Regions from separate parts of the Actinomadura kijaniata genome, predicted to be linked through region 1. Evidence: riboswitches for the same ligand, from Rfam matches in the RefSeq annotation. Region 1 holds a riboswitch; the other holds the start of a gene.
What was found. A riboswitch is a leader RNA that binds a small molecule or an ion and turns the genes downstream of it on or off. The one in region 1 is predicted to bind S-adenosylmethionine.

Region 1 (3,401 bases):
GACGGCACCTCCCGGACGCCGAGCGGCGCGAGCAGGTGCCCGCTCATCCGCAGCAGCTCGCCGCGCACCCGGTCGTTCATGCCGTGCCGCCGCTTGGCGACCAGGCCGAGCGTCCAGCACCAGAAGTGCACGTCGATCGCCGGGAGGGTGTCGGGCCCGACCCGCCACGGCGGGTTGGGGCGGCGCGCCACCTCCGGGAAGACCAGGTCCACCTTCACCGGGCCGGGCAGGACGACCAGGTAGCAGGCGTGGTCGCCGAGCGGGTCCCACTGGACGGCCACCGGGTCGTACGGCGCGACCAGCCGGGGCAGGTCGCCGGCGACCTCGCCGAAGTCCTCGACGCTGACGGCGAAGTCCCAGTCCGACAGTTCGGTGGCGGCGCGGAAGCCGTCGGGCGCCCGCGATCCGATCGGTTCGACGGCGCGCACCAGCGGGTGGTCCGCCACCGCCGCCGCGATCTCCTCCGCTGTTCCCATGCCAGGGCCCCTACCCCCGCCCATCAGGACAAAAGCCCCTTTTCCCGGCAATTGACAGGGGAAAAGGGGCCTGGTCCGGCCACACCCGGCCGCGGCGGGCGGCCGGGGCGGGAGCGGCCGGGCGGATCAGCCGCCGGCGACCGCCGGAATGATCGACACCTGCGTCCCGGCCGGGGTCGGGGTGTCCAGGCCGTCGGCGAACCGCACGTCCTCGTCGCCCACGTACACGTTCACGAACCGCCGGATCCTGCCGTTGTCGTCCAGGATCCGGGCGGAGATCCCGGAGTAGTTGGCCTCCAGGTCGGCCACGACGGCGCGCAGGGTGTCGCCCTCGGCCTTCACCTCCGCCTCGCCGCCGGTGTAGGTCCGCAGGATCGTCGGGATCCGCACAGACACGGTGCTCATGTTCGGTCCTTTCTCAGGCGATGCCCGCGGCGCGGAACGCCTCAAGCGACGGGGCGATGTTGGCGGTGGGGGCCACGACCGGCGCGACGGCGTCGAGGGTCTTCAGGCCGTCGCCGGAGTTGATGATCACGGTCTCGGCGCCCGGGTCCAGCCGCCCGCTCTCCACCAGCTTGCGCAGCACGCCGACGGTGACGCCGCCCGCGGTCTCGCCGAAGATCCCCTCGGTGCGGGCCAGCAGCCGGATGCCCTCGACGACCTGCTCGTCGGTGACGTCCTCGACCGCGCCGCCGGTGCGGCGGACGACGTCGAGCACGTAGGTGCCGTCGGCCGGGTTGCCGATGGCCAGGGACTTGGCGATGGTGTCGGGCTTGACCGGCCGGAAGACGTCCCAGCCGTTCTTGAACGCCGTCGCCACCGGGTCGCATCCGGCGGCCTGCGCGCCGTACACCTTGTAGGGCTTGTCCTCGACCAGGCCCAGCTTGATGAGCTCCTGGAACGCCTTGTCGATCTTGGTGAGCTGGGAGCCGGACGCCACCGGGACCACGATCTGGTCCGGCAGCCGCCAGCCGAGCTGCTCGGCGATCTCGTAGCCCAGGGTCTTGGAGCCCTCGGCGTAGTAGGGGCGGACGTTGACGTTCACGAACGCCCAGTCCTCCTGCTCGCCCGCGATCTCGGAGGCGAGCCGGTTGACGTCGTCGTAGTTGCCGTCCACGGTCACGAACGTGCCGCCGTACACGGCCGTCGTGATGATCTTCTGGGACTCCAGGTTCGACGGCACGAACACGGCGCTGCGGATCCCGGCGCGGGCCGCGGCGGCGGCGACGGCGTTGGCCAGGTTGCCGGTGGACGGGCAGGCCAGCACCTTGAAGCCCAGCTCGCGGGCGGCGGCCAGCGCGACGGCGACGACGCGGTCCTTGAACGAGTGCGTCGGGTTGCCCGAGTCGTCCTTCACCCACAGCCGCTGGAGGCCGAGCTCCTCGGCGAGCTGGTCGGCGCGGACCAGCCGGGTGAGGCCGGGCTCGGTGTTGGGCGTCTCGGCGACGTTCTCCGGAACCGGCAGCAGGCCGCGGTAGCGCCAGATGTTGCGCGGTCCCGCCTCGATGTCCGCCCGGGTGATCGCGCCGAAGTCGTAGGAGATCTCCAGCGGCCCGAAACACTCCTCACAGGCGTAGAACGGGCCGAGTTCGCGGACGTGACCGCATTCGCGGCAGCTGAGACCGGTCGCGGGTCCGAGATTCGTGGCAGGCGAGAATGCCATGGAGCGAGGCCTTTCCCCCATCTTTCCTGTGCCACCTTGGTCACAGGCCGGAGTTGGCACCACTTCCCGGTCGGCCTCGCAGGATCGCGAGAGCGCGCTTACCGGGCGGTTGCCGGGGCTTCGTAGGGCCGGTCCCTCCACCCCTCTGGATGAGCGATATGAAGTTGTGTGAGGGCTGAGCTGGAAGACCGGCCCGAGGCCACTGTGCTCCCTGCACCCCTCTGGATGAGCGATATGAAGTTGTGTGAGGGCTGAGCTGGAAGACCGGCCCGAGGCCACTGTGCTCCCTGCACCCCTCTGAATGAGCGATACGAAGTTATGTGACAAGCGTTATCACGCTGTCTGCGCTGAGATTACACGACCTGACCGTTTCGACGACAGGCGGTGTCCACTGTCTGAGACGCTACCCGGCTGTGGCCTCCCTCACGCCGTCGGATCGGCCGCGCGCCGTCGGCGCTGCCCGTTCGGGCTGGTCAGACGCTGGTCGGGGACGTGCGGAGCCTGGGTGGGGTCGAGGAACACGTGCCGGACGAGGGGCTCCTCCTCACGCAGCGTCCGGTCGATGTCCTCGGCGATGTCCTCGGCCTCGTCGGCGCTGATGGCGTCGGAGAAGTGGACCTTGGCGGCGACCAGCAGGGCGTCGGGCCCGAAGTGCATGGTGAACAGCTCGTCCACGCCGTCCACGCCGGGCGCCGAGGCGATCATGGCGCGGATGCGGCACTGGGTCGAGGTGTCGGCGGCGCGGCCGATGAGCAGCTCCTTGCTGTCGCGGCCGAGCACGATCGCGACCACGCCCAGCAGCAGCCCGATCAGGATCGACGCGATCCCGTCCCACACCACCGACCCGGTGATCTCGCGCAGCGTCAGCCCGGCCGCCGCCAGCGCCAGCCCGACCATCGCGGCGCTGTCCTCGAACAGCGCGGCCTTGAACGTCACGTCCGGCGTCTCGCGCACGTGCTCGACCAGGTTCCGGTCGATCCCGCGGGTCTCCCGGCGGGCCTGGGTGACCGCCCGCAGCCACGAGCCGCCCTCCAGCAGCAGCGCCAGCACCAGCACCGCGTACGCCAGCCGCACGTCGGCGTCGTCGGCCCGGCCGCCCCGGACGATCGTCTCGACGCCCTCGAAGATCGAGTAGCCCGCGCCCAGCACGAAGATCCCGAACGCGGCCAGCAGCGACCAGAAGTAGCGTTCGTTGCCGTAACCGAACGGGTGGCGGCGGTCGGCGGGCCGTTCGCTGCGCCGCAGCGACGCCAGCAGGAACC
Region 2 (3,401 bases), on a different contig from region 1:
CGCTGAGCACCACGGTGGACGGCAGCTCGCCGCAGTACTACGGCGGCACCCCGGTCCGCAACGACTCCAACGCCGACTACGGCATGGTCAACATGGTGACCGCCACCCAGAACTCGATCAACACGGCCTACGTCAACCTGGGCCAGAAGGTCGGCCTGGACAAGGTCACCGAGATGGCGGAGAAGCTCGGCTACACCAAGGAGCAGCTCACCGCCAACGGCGCGAACGCCGCGTACACGTTCCCGCTGGGCGTCATCTCGGCGCACCCGGTGCAGCAGGCCGGGGTGTTCGCGACGTTCGCGTCCGAGGGGAGGTTCCGGCAGCCGTTCGTGGTGAAGGCGGTGACCGACGGCAAGGGCCGGAGCCGCACGTTCGAGGAGAAGGGCAAGCGGGCGTTCAGCGAGCAGACCGCGCGCGACGCCACCTACGCGATGCAGCGGGTGGTGCAGTCGGGCACCGGCCGCGCCGCGAACCTGCCCGACGGCCGCCCGGTGGCCGGGAAGACCGGCACCACCGACCAGGGCGCGGCGATCTGGTTCAACGGGTTCATCCCGCAGATGGCGACGACCGTGGCGATGTTCCGCAGCGACCAGAAGCCGCTCAGCATCCCCGGCTACGGGGCCTACGGCGGCCAGCTGCCCGCGCAGATCTGGCGCGGCTACATGGCGCAGGCCGTGGACGTCAAGGGCTTCGAGTACAAGTCGTTCGGCGCGCCGTCGTCCGCTCCCGGCAGCTACGACAGCGGCGGCTACGACGACCGGCGGACCGCTCCGCCGTCACGCGAGCCGAACCCGAACGGGCGGCCCACCCCGCCGAACTCGCAGCGGCCCCCGTCCAGCCGTCCCCCGTCCCCGCCCGGCGACGGCGACGGCCCCGGCAACGGTGATGGCCCCGGCAACGGGGACGGCGGCGACGGTCCCGGCAACGGGGACGGTCCCGGCAACGGTGATGGCCCCGGCAACGGCGGCGGTGGCGACGGTTCCGGCGACGGCAACCGACCCGACGCCCGAGGATGACACGGAAGGAGGCCCGGCGGACGCCGGGCCTCCTCGCTTCTCCGCTCCGCTGATCCGGCTCACCCGCCTCGGCGGCGCGGATGTCCGGCCTCCCCGCCGGAGCGCCTTCCCCGAGTCCGGGGTCCTGGCGGCCGGGCTCTCGACCAACCTCCGCGCGGGACACCTCGCCGATCTCGTCACGGACCGCCCGGCGGCAGAGTGACGGGCGTCCACGGCACGGTCCTCACCGCGCGTCCCCCGGCCAGGTCAGTCGCAGACCGCGCCGACGCGGGCGGGAGTGTTCTTCATCACATCGTCCAGGGCGGCCATGTCGCCCGTCCCGGCCGGTCCGGCGGCCTCCCGCAGGCGCTTGGCCTCCTCCTTGAGGGTCTTCTTCAGGGCCGCGTCCTCCGCCTTGGCGGCCAGGCCGTCGACCTTCCCGGCGAGCTGCTGGACGGCCTGCCCCCAGGGGGCCGGCTGGTTGGCAGGAAGGGATCTGACCTGCGACATGTACTGCTGGAACGCCTTCTTGGTGTCGTCGCAGACCGCGGCGGTGTTGCCCCCGCCGAGGACCCCGCAGCCGACCAGCGGACCGGCGCCGGCGAGCAGCAGCGCTCCCCCGGCGAGCGCCCGCAACGCCGCGTTTCGCATTGGACCTCCCACTTGCTCCCCGATCACGTGTGTCTATAATTCCGCACTAGGTCATGAGCGCCAGCGTCAAGCCCCGGCTTGCTGGCCGGCAACCCTTCGTCCGCGATGGGGTGCCCCGGGTGAGGACCAGGCCGGACGCAACACCGCGTTCCGGCAAGCGCGGATCCCGCCGAGCCACCTTCCGGGATCCCTGGATTCCGAGGAGGTACCGCCCATGTCCGCCACCCTTACCGAAGCCCCCGTCACCCCCGATGTGACGCGTTCCGGGCAGCACGGGGTTCGCTTTCCGGACCGGGAACTTCGCGTCGTCGGCGCCGACGTCACCGTTCCGCTGAACGACGGCCGCCGCGTCCCCTACGCCAACTTCGACTACGCCGCCAGCGCCCCCTGTCTGGAGGCGGTGCACGAGGCCATCACCCGCGCACTGCCCTACTACAGCAGCGTGCACCGGGGCGCGGGCTACGCCTCCCAGGTGACCACCGCCGCCTACGAGAAGGCGCGCGGGACCGTCCGGTCGTTCCTGGGCGCGTGGCGGCGCGCGTCGGTCGTGTTCACCCGCAACACCACCGACGCGATGAACCTGCTCGCGCACGCCCTGCCGGCCGGCACCACCGTCGTGGTCTTCGAGACCGAGCACCACGCGACCCTGCTGCCCTGGAAGAACGTGGTGCGGCTGCCCGCCCCCGCGTCCCCGCTGGAGGCCGTCGCCGCCGCCGACCGCGCCCTCGCGCAGGCCCCCACCGGGCCGCGCCTGCTCGTCGTCACGGCCGCCTCCAACGTCACCGGCGAGCTGTGGCCGCTGCGCGAACTCGCCGAGACCGCCCACCGCAACGGCGCGCGCATCGCCGTCGACGCCGCCCAGCACGTCCCGCACCGGCCGCTCGACATGACCGCGCTGGGCCTGGACTACGTGGCGTTCTCCGGGCACAAGCTGTACGCGCCGTTCGGGGCGGGCGTGCTGGCGGGGCGCTCGGACTGGCTGCGCGCCGCCGACCCGTACCTGAAGGGCGGCGGGGCCAGCGCGTCGGTCGAGGACCGCGGCGACACCACGCGATGGCAGGCCGAGCCCGAGGCCCGGCACGAGGCCGGAACCCCCAACGTGCTGGGCGTCATCGCCCTGGCCGCCGCCTGCGAGGCGCTGGCCGCCACCGGCTGGGACTCCCTGGTCGAGCACGAGGAGCGGCTGCTGACCCGGCTGCGTTCCGGCCTGGCCCGCGTTCCGGGTGTGCGGGAACTCACCCTGTGGGACGAGCGTCACCCCCGGGTCGGAATCGTGTCCTTCACCGTCGAGGGCTGGAACGCGCGTGATGTGGCGCTTACGCTTTCAGGTGAGTACGGAATCGGCGTTCGGGACGGCAAGTTCTGCGCCCATCCGTTCGTTCGTCACCTGCTGGCCTCGGCGGAGAACGGGGAGGGATGCCAGGACGGGCAGAGCACGGCGGTGCGCGCGAGCTTCGGGATCGGCAGCACCGAGGAGCACGTCGACCGGCTGCTGGCCGCCCTCACCAGGCTCACGAGCGAGCCGCGCGGGTGACCCGCGGCCCCGCGGCCGCTGCCTCGCGGACGGGTCGTCTCATCCACAGAACCGGACGATAGGGCGCTTTGGCACTGTTCGCCCATGTAGCGTAGGCAGGTCCGTAACCTGCCCGGCCGGGGTAGAGGCAGCGCGCGATGAAACAGGGGGTGGCGGCCGTGGCCGACGCGTGGCGGCCCACGTCGGAGCTTGAGCGCCGACTGCTGGAGACGGTGCGCACG

Region 2: linked by a shared signal. The riboswitch ahead of HNR61_RS13115 (aminotransferase class V-fold PLP-dependent enzyme) and the one ahead of thrC (threonine synthase) in region 1 are both predicted to bind S-adenosylmethionine.

What each region holds. Positions count from the first base shown of each region.
Region 1 is NZ_JACJIA010000012.1:284,636-288,036, reverse strand. It holds gene HNR61_RS36435 (hypothetical protein) at 1-476, opposite strand, end outside; gene HNR61_RS36430 (MoaD/ThiS family protein) at 603-881, opposite strand; gene thrC (threonine synthase) at 895-2,139, opposite strand; SAM riboswitch class I at 2,154-2,295, opposite strand; gene HNR61_RS36420 (cation diffusion facilitator family transporter) at 2,563-3,401, opposite strand, start outside.
Region 2 is NZ_JACJIA010000003.1:223,843-227,243, forward strand. It holds gene HNR61_RS13105 (transglycosylase domain-containing protein) at 1-1,016, shown strand, start outside; gene HNR61_RS13110 (hypothetical protein) at 1,263-1,646, opposite strand; SAM riboswitch class IV at 1,696-1,812, shown strand; gene HNR61_RS13115 (aminotransferase class V-fold PLP-dependent enzyme) at 1,861-3,180, shown strand; gene HNR61_RS13120 (SseB family protein) at 3,318-3,401, shown strand, end outside.